One region of the Streptococcus sp. DTU_2020_1000888_1_SI_GRL_NUU_041A genome, then DNA from elsewhere that is predicted to be linked to it. Evidence: riboswitches for the same ligand, from Rfam matches in the RefSeq annotation. Region 1 holds a riboswitch; the other holds the start of a gene.

Region 1 (6,652 bases):
CTTGCGCAAGTTGGTCTTCTGATGGTGGCGGATTTCTGACTTGACCTGATAGAGGTCCGACAGCAACTCATAGAGATGGCGGGCAATTTTGGCATTTTCTGTTGTGACAGACAGGGTCAAACCACTGCTGGCCAATCCCAGACTACCAGACATCTTTATCATGGCTGACAGCTCATTTTTATCTCTGCTTGCCAGACTCAACAGTTCTTCTTTTACTTTTACTGTAAAGCTCATTTGCGTACCTGTATAATCTGCATCAATTCGTCAACGACCAACTCACCATCATGGAAAGCTCCGCCATTTTCCAAACGAAGAAAATTCGAAGAAATAACGCGCGGAACCTGCTCTTGTAATCCTTGAAAATCATGCTCCACCTGTACCAGATATTCGTCAAACTGATTACTGTCCATGTACTCATGAGGGACAGGTTCGATATTAACCAAGACTGTATCTACAAACTTCCTGCCTAAATGACGGTGCAGGACTTGGACGTGATCGCTGTCTGAAAAATGCTCTGTTTCGCCGCGCTGGGTCATGATATTGCAGACATAGGCCACTTCTGCCTTGGTATCCAAAAGAGCTTGACCAATTTCCTCGATAACGAGATTAGGCAAGATTGAGGTAAATAGCGAACCTGGTCCCAGAACCACCATATCGCTTTCCAGAATACTTTCAACCACCTTTTTGCTAGCAGCAGGCTTCTTGTCATCATAGGTATTGGTCACATAGACCCGCTCAATCATTCCGCTCTTACTGGTCAGATTGCTTTCACCGACAACTTCCGTCCCATCTGCAAACACAGCATGCAGAGTTAGGGGAGTGTCGCTAGAAGGGTAAATTTTTCCTGTCGTATGGAAAAACTTGGTCAAAAGCTGCATGGCATTATAGGTTGAGCCCTGCATTTCGGAAATACCGGCAATAATCAGATTGCCCAAAGGATGCCCCGCTAGAACGCCATCTCCTTCCGCAAAGCGATACTGGAAGACCTTCTCATAGAATTTTGGCATGTCAGACATGGCTACCAGAACATTTCGAAGGTCACCTGGCGGAGTCAGCTGCTGGATGTTTTTCCGCAGCTCACCAGAACTGCCTCCATCATCTGCTACTGTGACAATGGCTGTAATTTCTACGTCCTTTTTACGTAGGCTGTCTAAAATAACTGAAATTCCTGTTCCACCGCCGATGACTGTAATTCGTGGCTTTCTCATGAGCGGTTCACCGTTTCTTTCCGACGGTTTTTGTCGCGGTGACTGGCATTGACCGGCCAATTTTTAGCCAAATCATCTGCTAAGCGCTGAGCAAAGGCTACACTGCGGTGCTGACCACCCGTACAGCCCACAGCGATAGTCAGGATAGACTTTCCTTCCTTCTGATAGCCCGGCAAAATAGGCTCAATCAAGCCTAGCAGGTTCTGGTAAAATTCTTCTGACTCGGCGTGGTTCATGACATAGTCAAAGACATCCTTGTCCAAGCCAGTTTGATTGCGTAGCTCAGGCTTATAGTAGGGATTAGGCAGAAAGCGCACATCAAAAACCAAGTCAGCATCCAAAGGCAGACCGTATTTGAAACCAAAACTCATGACCTCAATACGGAAACTATGCATGTCAGCCTGATTTGAAAATTGTTCAGAGATGGTCTTTCTGAGCTCCCGTGGTGTCAAATCTGTTGTGTCCACAACATTCTGACTAAGATTTTTCAGAGGAGCTAAAAGTTCGCGCTCCAATTTAATCCCATCTAAAATCCGCCCATCAGCTGCCAGCGGATGACTGCGTCGCGTTTCCTTATAACGAGCTACTAACTCCTTATCCGCCGCATCTAGGAAAAGAATCTTGAAATCAATGTTCTCGTTTTGTTCTAGATCGTCCAAAACATTCTGGATTTGCAAAAAGAAGGAACGGCTCCGCATATCGACAACCAGAGCCAATTTATCATTGTCAGTGGTCCCTTCGACCAGCTGCAAAAACTTTGGCACCAGAGTTGGCGGCATATTATCAATGGTAAAATAACCTAAGTCTTCAAAGGACTGAATGGCTACGGTTTTCCCCGCACCGCTCATTCCAGTCACAATGACAAGCTGAATTTTCTTCTCAGACATTATAATCCTTTCATCAGACAGAATCTGTCAAAGAGCTGGTTTCCCTGCTCTTTTTTAGAGAATCTCGGCAATAACCTCGATCTCAATCTTCACATCCTTAGGCAGACGAGCCACTTCTACTGCTGAACGAGCTGGAAATGCTTCTGTAAAGGCTGTTTTGTAAACTTCATTAAAGGCCACAAAATCATTGATATCACTCAAGAAGCAAGTAGCCTTGACCACATGGTCAAAGTCTGTTCCAGCAGCTTCCAAAATGGCTGAAACATTTTTCAGTACCTGCTGGGTCTGCTCTTCAATAGTCGTCCCAATGATTTCTCCTGTATCAGGAGACAGGGGAATCTGCCCGCTCGCAAACAAAAGATTGCCAACAATTTTTCCTTGAACATAAGGTCCAATCGCTGCTGGTGCTTTATCTGTATGAATCGTTTTTGCCATAATTATCACTTCTCCTACTTATTTTTTTCATTATACCATAAAAAGATGGGGGTGGCCATGTTAGGCTTACTCCCATTGACTTTTTCCTTATTTTTATTTATGATAGAAAAATGGAGAAATCAAAACCTCGGTTTTGGACTGGTTCGAAAACTTCCCAGAATAAAAAACTAAGTGCCTTTATATTGTATATAAAATGTCTTGCGCATAGTTTTTTTGCTGTCTCCTCGATTAGGCTGACAGTTAAGAGGTTGGGACCGATTGTCTCAACCTCATTTTTATTTAGGCAAAGGAGAACTCATGAAAAGAAAAATCATTATCGACTGTGACCCTGGTATAGATGACAGTCTAGCCCTAATCTATGCCATTCAACATCCCGATCTAGAAGTAGTAGCACTAACCATCGTCGCTGGAAATGTCCCAGTAGATCTTGGTGTTGAAAATGCCTTTAAAATATTAGAAAGACTGAATCGGTTAGATATACCAGTCTATGCAGGGGCAGAAAAACCTCTAGTCCGCGATTTCGTTTCAGCCCAGGATACCCACGGTATGGATGGTTTAGGAGAGAGCAGAATCAATCGGACAAGCAATTGTCAGCCCCAGCCTCAAAAAGCCTCTGAATTTCTGGCTACCTATTTCCAGAAGACTCAGGACACTTCCCTAATCGCCTTGGGACCATTGACTAATCTAGCAATGGCAATAAAGCAAAATCCCCAAATTGGAAAACATATCAAACGCTTTGTCAGCATGGGCGGCAGCTACAAATCTCATGGCAACTGCTCACCTGTAGCCGAGTATAACTACTGGTGTGACCCACACGCCGCTCAATTTGTCTATCAAAAGTTAGGCCGGAAAATCGAGATGGTGGGACTGGATGTCACACGCGCCATCGTCCTCACCCCTAATCTGTTAGAGTACATGCGTTACCTGCAGCCAGAAGTAGCTGAGTTTGTCGGTCGCATCACGCGTTTCTACTGGGACTTTCACTGGGAATATGAACACATCATCGGCTGTGTCATTAACGATCCGCTTGCTATTGCTCATTTTCTGCATGAGGATCTTTGTACGGGCTTTGACTCCTATGTCGAAGTCGTAACCGAAGGCATTGCTCTTGGACAGACTGTGGTTGATGCTTATGACTTCTATCATAAACCAGCCAATGCCTATATTGCAACTCAAGTCAGTCCCTCACTCTTCTTCCAAGACTTCTTGGCCATTCTCCTGAATCAACCTAAGGAAACGATTGCTCGAGACCTATCATCACTTTTATGAGGAAAATTTTATCATGAAAAAATCAACACCCCTTATCCTAAGCTTCTTGTCTATCTGTATCGCTCTTAACTACGTGGGAGCTAATATTGCACTATTTCTGAAATTACCTATCTATCTAGATACCTTTGGAACGATTCTAGCTAGCTTGACCTTAGGGCCTCTTGCTGGGGCTGGCATTGCCTTTCTCAGCGCCCTCATTGGCTGGATGACAACTGATATCTTTTCTCTCTACTACTCGCCAGCCGCTATCATCATTGCTCTTTCAGCAGCTTGCTTTTTTAAAGAAAAAGGAAGCTTAAAGCTCAGTCTTCTCTGGAAAACCCTATTGGTAGCCCTTCCAGGTACCCTAGTAGCCTCTGCAATCACTGTCCTGCTCTTCGGAGGCATAACATCCAGCGGATCCAGCTTCATCGTCCAAGCCCTACGGGGAATGGGAGCCAACCCCGTCCTTAGTATCGTCCTCGTCCAAATACTGACTGATTATGCAGACAAGCTTATCGTTCTAGGTGTCTGCCTAGCTGCTCTCCCTCGAATAAAAGCAGTCAGTCCTAAAATCTTTGCTTAAAACAAAGGTTAATTACCTTAACGAATACATCTTTGGCGCAAAAAAAGCAGCTGAGTAGGATTATTTCCTGCTCAGCTGCTTTTTATCTTATTCATCTTCTGCTTTCGCTAATGCTTCTCTTTCCAGACGCAGCTTACGCTTGGGATTCAGTTTGTTAAAGAGCTCTTCTAGCTTTTCTGCATTCCAGACGTCAGCTGCAGAGACAAAATTTCCATTTTCATCGCGGAAGGATATTGGTTTATCACCCATTGCAAGCCTCCTTAGTCAACGAATTCAAACTCAAACTTGCCGATGCGGACCAGGTCACCATCCTTAGCTCCGCGAGCACGAAGTGCTTCATCAACTCCCATACCGCGAAGTTGACGGGCAAATTTCATGACTGCTTCATCGCGGTCAAAGTTGGTCATATTAAAGAGCTTCTCAAGCTTGTCACCAGACAGTACCCAAGTCGCATCATCATCACGAGAAATTTCAAAGGCTGGCGCTTCTTCATCAAAGCCATAGTAAGCTTCTTCTTCCATTTCAGACTCATCATAGAGAAGAAACTCAGGCGTCTTATCCAGTAATTCTGCGGTCGCATCCAAGAGGGTCGCAAGTCCCTGCTTGGTCAGACTCGAAATTGGGAAGATTTGTGGCAACTCCGCAAATTCATCATAATTAGCCGCTAATTTCTCTTTGAATATCTTAAGATTTTCAGCACTATCTGGCATATCCATCTTGTTAGCAACAATAATCTGCGGGCGCTCCATGAGACGAAGATTGTAGGATTCTAACTCTTTATTGATAGCTAGATAGTCCTCATAAGGGTCACGCCCCTCACTAGCTGATATATCGATGACGTGCAGGATGACACGTGTCCGCTCAATATGACGGAGAAACTGGGTTCCCAGTCCAACCCCATGGCTGGCCCCCTCAATCAAACCTGGTAGATCTGCTACTGCAAAGGACTCTCCAGACTGGGTGCGAACCATGCCTAGATTGGGAACGATGGTCGTGAAATGATAGGCACCAATCTTAGGCTTAGCTGCTGTGATGACACTAAGCAAAGTGGATTTCCCGACAGAAGGGAAGCCAACCAAACCAACGTCTGCTAGGACTTTGAGCTCCAGCAGAAGCTCTCGCTCTTGACCTGGTTCTCCGTTCTCAGAAATCTCTGGAGCAGGATTTTTAGGCGTCGCAAAGCGGATATTTCCACGACCGCCACGGCCACCACGCGCTACGATAAATTCTTGACCATTTTCTACCAAGTCCGTCAGCACCTTGCCAGTCTCAGCATCACGAACCGTCGTCCCCTGCGGCACTCGAACAATCAAGTCCTCAGCACCTCGGCCATGCATGCCCTTGGTCATGCCCTTTTCACCAGATTGAGCCTTGAAATGGCGATTGTAGCGAAAATCCATCAGGGTACGAAGGCCCTCGTCTACGACAAAAACAACATTGCCGCCACGACCGCCATCACCGCCCCAAGGGCCACCATTAGGAACATATTTTTCACGGCGAAAGGCCACCATGCCATCGCCACCATTGCCAGCCTTAACTTGAATCTTGGCCGTATCTAAAAACATACTCATTTTTTCTATTCTCTTTTTCTAGTCTAAAAAAACGCCCTGAAGCGTCTGGATTAAAAGATTGCACTGAGAGCAGAAGCAAAGATTGCTCCAACTGTCACGATGAGCATGATAATCACGACTAGCATCGTCAATTTTTCAAATCCTGTTTTTTTGCGTTGTCCATTGTCACCAAAAGCCACGATAATACCCCTATCCTATAAAAATTTCTAGGTCTATTCTAACATGATTGCGCGGTTTTTTCAAATGGAAAAGCATGTAAAAAGGCTTTAAGAGAAAACTCTTAAAACCTTTGAATATTATCTAGTCTTTTTTTGAAGAAAGACATAGCTTCCAAAGCCAACTAAGATTGCCAAACCTGCAACTGACAGCCAAAGTGTCGTTTCTTGACCAGTCTTAGGCAGAACCTTTTTGTTGCCTCCTGCAGCACCTGGATCATTGGTACCGTTGTTTGAATTATTATTTCCATTCCCTGGATTGTCTGTTCCACCCTTTGGATTGTCGGAACTGTTACCAGGGGTATTGTTACCATTGCCTGGGGTATTATTTGGGTTGTTGTTTGGATTATTATTTGGGTTATTGTTAGGGTTGTTATTTGGATTGTTTGGATTGTTGTTATTTCCAGGGTTAGGTGGCTGAACTGCCTTGCCTGGATCATTACCTCTATAGGTATTTGTAAAGACTGGATCCAAATCATATTTAACAGATCCCAAAAACTCA
Region 2 (6,652 bases), 830 kb from region 1:
AAAAAGAGCTAGATATCTTTAAATTGGTCCGTTCCTATAATAAAGACTTAATTCCCTCCGAGCTGAATTCGAAGGTGGTCTTACTAGACTATTCAACTCAGAAAAAATACATTCCGATTCTCCTCCACCATCGTATAGAAAAAACTAATCGGGTTTATTATATTGATTTGAAAGAAGATAAAGTTGTTCATGCTGATGAAGTTCATATTCAAAAGATGACAGACAATAATAATTTCGTTTATCAGACGAATCTATCAGATAATCTTGAGAGAAAAGGCATAACTTTGTTTTCGAAAGGGTTGTATTTAGGTGAAACTTACTTAAAGAAAAATTTAGGTAAAACACTACTAGCACAAAAGTATCCTGAAATATACAAAATCATGCAAGGTGAGTATCCTCGTGTTACTTTCTTAAATAGAGAAACCAATGTTGAATTAGTAAAAAACGTAACCGAACTCTTCTTTCCGCCAGGAACGAATGTATTTGAGAACGTGACTATCCCAGCTAAATATTCAGTAGATGGGCAGGAACATGTCATTAATTCAGCGGAAGAATTACAAAAATACTATAAGGAAGAAAACTAGAAAAAGACATTTTTGCCAAATTTAAAGAGGAATTTCCTCTTTTTTATTTTTAGTTAATTTTATTGCATTTGCAATAAAATGTGTTATAATAGAGTCAAATAAAAATTTAAGGAGGGGATATGTCAGTATTGCGGGAAATTGGGATTATCGCCCGGGCTTTGGATTCCATTGCTAATATTGAGTTCCGTGACATAGAGCTGGCACGGGGGCAATATCTTTATCTGGTGCGAATCGCGGAGAATCCAGGGATCATTCAAGAGGAGCTGTCGGAGCTTCTCAAGGTGGATCGCTCAACGGTTGCCCGTTCTGTTAAGAAGCTAGAGGCCAAGGGCTTGGTGCAGCAGAAGGCAGCCAAAGGCAACAAGAAGAACAAGGAATGGTTTGTGACGGAAAAAGGAGAAAAACTTTATCCTTTTATCCTGGCTGAAAATGACTATTCTGAAGAGACTTCCCTGCAGGGCTTTTCTCAGGCGGAAGTTCAAGCCTTGGAGGAAATGCTGGTCCGAGTGCGTGAAAACATCACAGGTGACTGGGAAGCCGTCAAAAAAGGACAAAAAAGAAACTATTAAGATTGAAGAGGTAGAACATGAAAGTTACAGTTGAAAATGAATTTTGGCAAGTATTTCCGGAAGGTCAGATTAGTATTTTAGTGATCAAGGGGATTGATAATAGTGTGGATGAGAGTAAGGACTCATATTTCAAATCCCTGCTGGATAAGGGAGCGAAACGAGCTGAGGACTTTATCTTAGATGAGAACTTCACTCAAAATGAAGTCATTCAGGAGTGGCGGCAGGCCTTCAGTCAATTCAAGACCAAGAAAGGAGCGCGCTCCTCTATCGAGGCTCTGCTCAAGCGGGTCAGTCAGGGGCGGGAATTTCATCCAATCAATCCTTTGGTCGATATCTACAACAGTGTCTCGCTGTCTTATGCGGTTCCATGTGGCGGTGAAGATTTGGATAAGATTGTCAGAGGTCTTCATCTAGGAAAAGCCAAGGGTGGGGAAGCCTTTTTCCCGCTGGGCGCTGAGAGTGACGCACTGGCACTGCCAGAAGAAATCATCTACTATGATGAAGAGGGGGCTGTCTGCCGTTGCCTGAACTGGCGAGAAGCCCAGCGGACTATGCTGACGGAAGAGACCAAGGATGCAATCTTGGTCATTGAGTCCATCAATGAAGAGCAAGTAGCGCGTGCCCAAGCAGCTATGATAGAACTCCAGACTCTGATTGAGGACTATTTTGGTGTCAAAGGTGAAATCACCCATCTGACGCTTGATAACCCAAGCTTGGAAATCTGAGAATAAAAAAATCTGGATTAGAATTATCTGGTCCAGATTTGATATTTTAAGGTTGAAGTATCATAGTCAATTAGTTTTTCTTGTTTTCAAAGATAAAGACTTTACTGAAAACATAGTTGAGAACAATAATAAGTACTTGAGAAAAAAGTGACTCGATAGAGTTGATAAGATTGCGGTTATTGTTGACAAATTGCCCGATAATATTAGGATAAGTATCCACTAATAATTTTGCAAGAACGATGTCTAGCAAAAGAGTGCCAGAACGCGCCAGAGCAAATTTAAAAAGTCGCTTTTGCCAACCTTTGCGCTGCTGTTTAAAGACAATGGTATCATTTGTGATAAAGGCAAAAAGTACTGCTGTGACATTAGCAGTAATGGTCGCAAATAATGTCTGTCCTGTAAGAGCGAAGATAAGGAGACGAGTAGTCATATAAACAAGGGTAGCTGCCACACCAAAGAAGAGGTAGGACAGAACCTCATTGTCAAAGAATTTTTTGATTAAAGTTTTCATAAAGATAGTCTATCATATTTCTAGGATTTATGCTATACTAGTTGGGTTGCCAAATCTGTGGGGGAATCAACTAATGATGCTCCACTCATGGGGCGCAACCCTTGGCGCTTAGCTTCTTTCGCCAAGCATATTACACGCGGTAAAGCCGCTAAAGGAGAAAACATGAAACAAGAAAAACTGACAGTTCGTGATTTGGCTCAGATTGCCATTGTTGCTGCCATTTATGTAGCTCTTACGATTACGCCTCCTTTAAATGCGATTAGCTATGGTGCTTACCAGTTCAGAATTTCTGAAATGATGAACTTTATGGCCTTTTATAATCGGAAATATATCATGGGAGTGACCATTGGCTGTATGATTGCCAATCTCTATAGTTTTGGAATCGTTGATGTCTTTGTTGGCGGTGGGTCCACTTTAGTCTTCCTGTCACTAGGTGTCTATCTTTTCAGTCGCTATAAGAATCAATATCTGATTAAAGGCTTGATTCGTTTGGACCATTTCTATTTTGCAGTTTTATTCTCTATTTCGATGGTGACCATTGCTGCAGAATTACATTTCTTGCAAGGCTATCCATTCCTCCTGACTTGGTTTACAACAGCCATTGGAGAATTTGCTTCCTTGATTGCTGGAGCTATCCTTATTAACCAGATTGCAAAAAATATTGATTTGACAAAATAGGCTTTTTGTGGCTCTGATGTGTGTAAATAGACAGATTGGGAGCATTTGCATATTTTTTTACTTCATGGTATGCTAGAAGTGTACATTTAGACTAAGATTAGTCTCATTAAACTTCTTGGTAGGGGAGACCAAAAAAACAACGCAAGGAGGTTCTGTATGGAACAAAATGAGCAGCTTAGGGAGTATTTGATAATCAAAAAAGAGGCCTATCATTGGCTTCTTTGGTGGGGACTTGCATACCTTATTGGAGTGGCGGGTGTCATTATATTACTATATAATGATTTACCGTCCTACAATAGGTATTTTTCTATTCTCACGATTATTATGCTCCCTATTTGGTTTGTCGGGGCTTTTCCTCTATTTACGGCAAAAAATCAAATAGAAAAAGAGCACCCAGAATTTAAAGCTGTTAAGACCAAAGAGGTCGCGGTGCCTATGTCTATGCGGAAAAAACGTTATCTGATGCTTCTTCCAGCGCTCGCAGTTGTGGCTTTTGTCTTTGTGCAAAGCTATCAGTCGGGCATGGCAGAGAAAGAAAAAAAGGAAATCTACGAGATTATCCAACAGTATCGTAATTAAGGAAGGAGAAGAGTATGGCAAGTGATGAAGAATTGAAAAGCAGGGTAGAAAACCTGAGCGGTGAAAAGAGAAAATATGAGCGGGTGCGAAATAGTATTCGGTCGCATAGTTTGAGTCATATGCGTAGTCTGGATGATATGAACAATTTTATCGATTATTGTGAAAAAATCATCGGCATTGTAGACGGTGAAGAGGGCTATCATTACATCAGCAATCTTTCTGAACATCTCAAAGAAGATGTCAAAACGATGAAAAAATACCGCGACTATGTTCGTGACGCCAATCAGTCATTCGTCAATCTGCACAATCTTTTAGAATCGAAAATCAGTAGCCTTGACAGTCAGATTGATAGTGCTAAATCTGAATACAATGAAGGAAAATGGAATCCTTTCGAAAGAATGTGGTAATTAAGGAGGAGTGTGTATAAATGAATACAAATATCAATGATATTCAAGACCGTTATACGGCTGAGACGGTACAATACGAAAGTAGCAATATTGCTGCGGTGTTGGAAAATCTAAAAGCAGCCGTGACTTTGATAGAGACAACCATTCCTTCTAATATCTCCGCTATGGAAAGCAGTGAGAGCCTCTGGAGCGGAAAGGCTAAGGAGCAATATCTGGGGCTGAAGGATTTTCTCAAACAGTACCAAGGTGATTTTTCTTCTAGCGTGAAGGAGCTGAAAACGGCTGTTGAGGGGCTGGAAACCCTGCTCAATTCAACTTCCCAAGCCAATGTAAAAAAGGAGATTGACAACGGATGAAGACTTTTACTTTGGAGGCGATTTACGCCTTACACATGTTTAACGATTATTCGGATGACCTCTTCTTTCTGCCCCTGCCTAGCGAAGAGGGAAAAACTCGCTTGGAAAATCTGCGCCAGGTTTTAGAAAAAGGCTACGAGGACTTGGGGAAAATGGGCTTGGTGATTGATAACGAGCCGACGGAAGAGTGCGCTTATTACGGCGCTTTTCTGGAGCGTTATCACAAGGCGATTTACCATTGTCAGGTGGACAGCAATTATTTCTGCGCGCAGGAAACCGACAGCAACAAGTGGACGACGACGGTCATCAAGCAGATTGGCGATAATCAATATGTGATTGAAACTTTGCATAGCCTGGTTTTTCTGGCGCATTTGAAAGACATTCATCCGATTTTGAAGGACTTGGAAGAGAAGCGCAAGAACTACGCTTACTACAGCTGGGAACCTTTTTCGGCTTTTCGCTTACAGGCTTACTATGCCGACAATGAAGCCATTCGTTTGCAGACATTTCGGCGCAAGGAGCTGCTGAAAGACAGTCTCTTTTTGGAGGCGCCATCGGGCTTGTATGAGTTTGATGTGGCGCATGAACGCATTCGCTCGGTGGACGGTGAGGAATTACGAGATGAGATTATCCACGATTTGAAAGTGAGGGTGTAATATGGCAGACAAAATTAGTATTGACCTAACGCAGCAGGAACAGCTTTTGCTCCATATCCGAACTATGGTCACTTCAGCAACCCAGCTGAGTACGAAATTAAAAGAAGGAGTTGACGGCTTGCCTGCGCTCACTTCAAAGGGAGAAGTGCATAATCGTATGGTTGGAAATGAGAATCAGCTGATTCGATTTGTCACGAAAGCGCAGACTTTTCAGACTTTGACCGAGGTCATATTTAAGCACACACAGACCACCTATAGCGAATTTATTGATACTGATAAGATACTGGCTATGGACATCGCCAACAGTATTTTATATAGCTCCGAGACTTCTGCTGAGGACAAGCAGGGGATAAAAGACGATCCTAAGGGCTCTGTTGACAAGCTGAAAAAATCTATTCAAGACGAGAATGGTGAAATTCACAAGAATATGAAGGGGACCAAGTCTTCTGATATTATCATCGGTACTGGTGGAGCCTGATAGAGAGGAGTTACAATGGCTAAATATTATACGAATGAACCTGACTTTAAAGAAGGCTCTAAGACGGGTTGGTTTCACAGCAACATCAACTGCGTAAAGGACTTGCTACGCGATATTGATGAAGTGTCAAATAAGGTCAATTCTGAGGGCTTAGCTCATCTCTATGTGGCAACGGGAGAAGCGACTTTGGGGCGTGACATGCCCGTCGGTCCTTTTGAAGATGCGGAGCACCATGCTCTTCATCGCTTGGATGCCTCTAAGAAAGTCCACAAGGAAATCGTCCAAAATATTGACGGGAAATTCTTTGAGGGTTTGGATAATGCTTTGGAGAGTCTCAATAAGGTCAACGAAGGGAAAAACCAGTATAAGAGTAAGTATTTGACTTATACGAAAACCAACACGGCTTACGATGAGTACGGGACTGCGATAGAGTACACCACCACAGAGCACTACAGTATTTCGGATATTGTCAATAGCGACAAAACACCGATACCCGCTGCCAAGGAACTCTACGATGTTAAGCTCAAGCTGGCAAAAGAAGGCTTGGCGAAAATTGAGAAAGAAGATCATGAGAATTACGAAAAGCTCAAGGGCTTGAGCGACCAACAGCTCATGGAAGCTATGTTTCCGACGCAAGTCGGCGAGTACGAGCGGGCGCGCTCGACTTGGAAGGAGAACAACAAAGGCTGGTTGCAGTGGGTTGAAATTGGTGGTAAAATTATAGCAGTGGGTGCCATTATCGCAGGGAGCGTCCTGAGTGGCGGTACCCTAGCTCCTATCCTTATCGGAGCAGGGACTGCTTATCTGGTGGCAGATAGCGGTTATCAGGCGATTAGCGGGGAGACCATTTCGGGGAAACGGTTGACTGACGGGGAGCGTATCTGGGCAGGTGTGGACGCAGTCTTGACGGCAGCGACCGGTGGCTTTGCGACCTATGCCAGCGTGCTTGCCAAGACAGGGAAAGCCGCCTCTACGACGGTACAGACGGTAGGCAAAGCTGTCAATTATGCCGACGATGCCAATGACATCGCTCATACGGTGACCGCGATGCAGGATGACCCCTTGGGCGCAGCACTCCAGTTTGGAATAGGGCGTGCGATTGGTCATGG

The links. A riboswitch is a leader RNA that binds a small molecule or an ion and turns the genes downstream of it on or off. The one in region 1 is predicted to bind preQ1.
Region 2: another riboswitch for preQ1. It lies ahead of RSK81_RS08185 (QueT transporter family protein); the one in region 1 lies ahead of RSK81_RS04270 (nucleoside hydrolase).

What each region holds. Positions count from the first base shown of each region.
Region 1 is NZ_CP135591.1:835,222-841,873, reverse strand. It holds gene whiA (DNA-binding protein WhiA) at 1-234, opposite strand, end outside; gene RSK81_RS04285 (YvcK family protein) at 231-1,208, opposite strand; gene rapZ (RNase adapter RapZ) at 1,205-2,095, opposite strand; gene RSK81_RS04275 (RidA family protein) at 2,150-2,530, opposite strand; PreQ1 riboswitch class I at 2,663-2,707, shown strand; gene RSK81_RS04270 (nucleoside hydrolase) at 2,828-3,799, shown strand; gene RSK81_RS04265 (ECF transporter S component) at 3,813-4,364, shown strand; gene RSK81_RS04260 (hypothetical protein) at 4,452-4,613, opposite strand; gene obgE (GTPase ObgE) at 4,625-5,935, opposite strand; gene RSK81_RS04250 (DUF4044 domain-containing protein) at 5,986-6,114, opposite strand; gene RSK81_RS04245 (Ig-like domain-containing protein) at 6,232-6,652, opposite strand, start outside.
Region 2 is NZ_CP135591.1:1,661,652-1,668,303, reverse strand. It holds gene RSK81_RS08205 (hypothetical protein) at 1-584, shown strand, start outside; gene RSK81_RS08200 (MarR family winged helix-turn-helix transcriptional regulator) at 704-1,153, shown strand; gene RSK81_RS08195 (B3/4 domain-containing protein) at 1,171-1,878, shown strand; gene RSK81_RS08190 (GtrA family protein) at 1,949-2,389, opposite strand; PreQ1 riboswitch class II at 2,418-2,554, shown strand; gene RSK81_RS08185 (QueT transporter family protein) at 2,552-3,067, shown strand; gene RSK81_RS08180 (hypothetical protein) at 3,224-3,646, shown strand; gene RSK81_RS08175 (hypothetical protein) at 3,661-4,053, shown strand; gene RSK81_RS08170 (hypothetical protein) at 4,074-4,409, shown strand; gene RSK81_RS08165 (hypothetical protein) at 4,406-5,065, shown strand; gene RSK81_RS08160 (hypothetical protein) at 5,067-5,543, shown strand; gene RSK81_RS08155 (hypothetical protein) at 5,559-6,652, shown strand, end outside.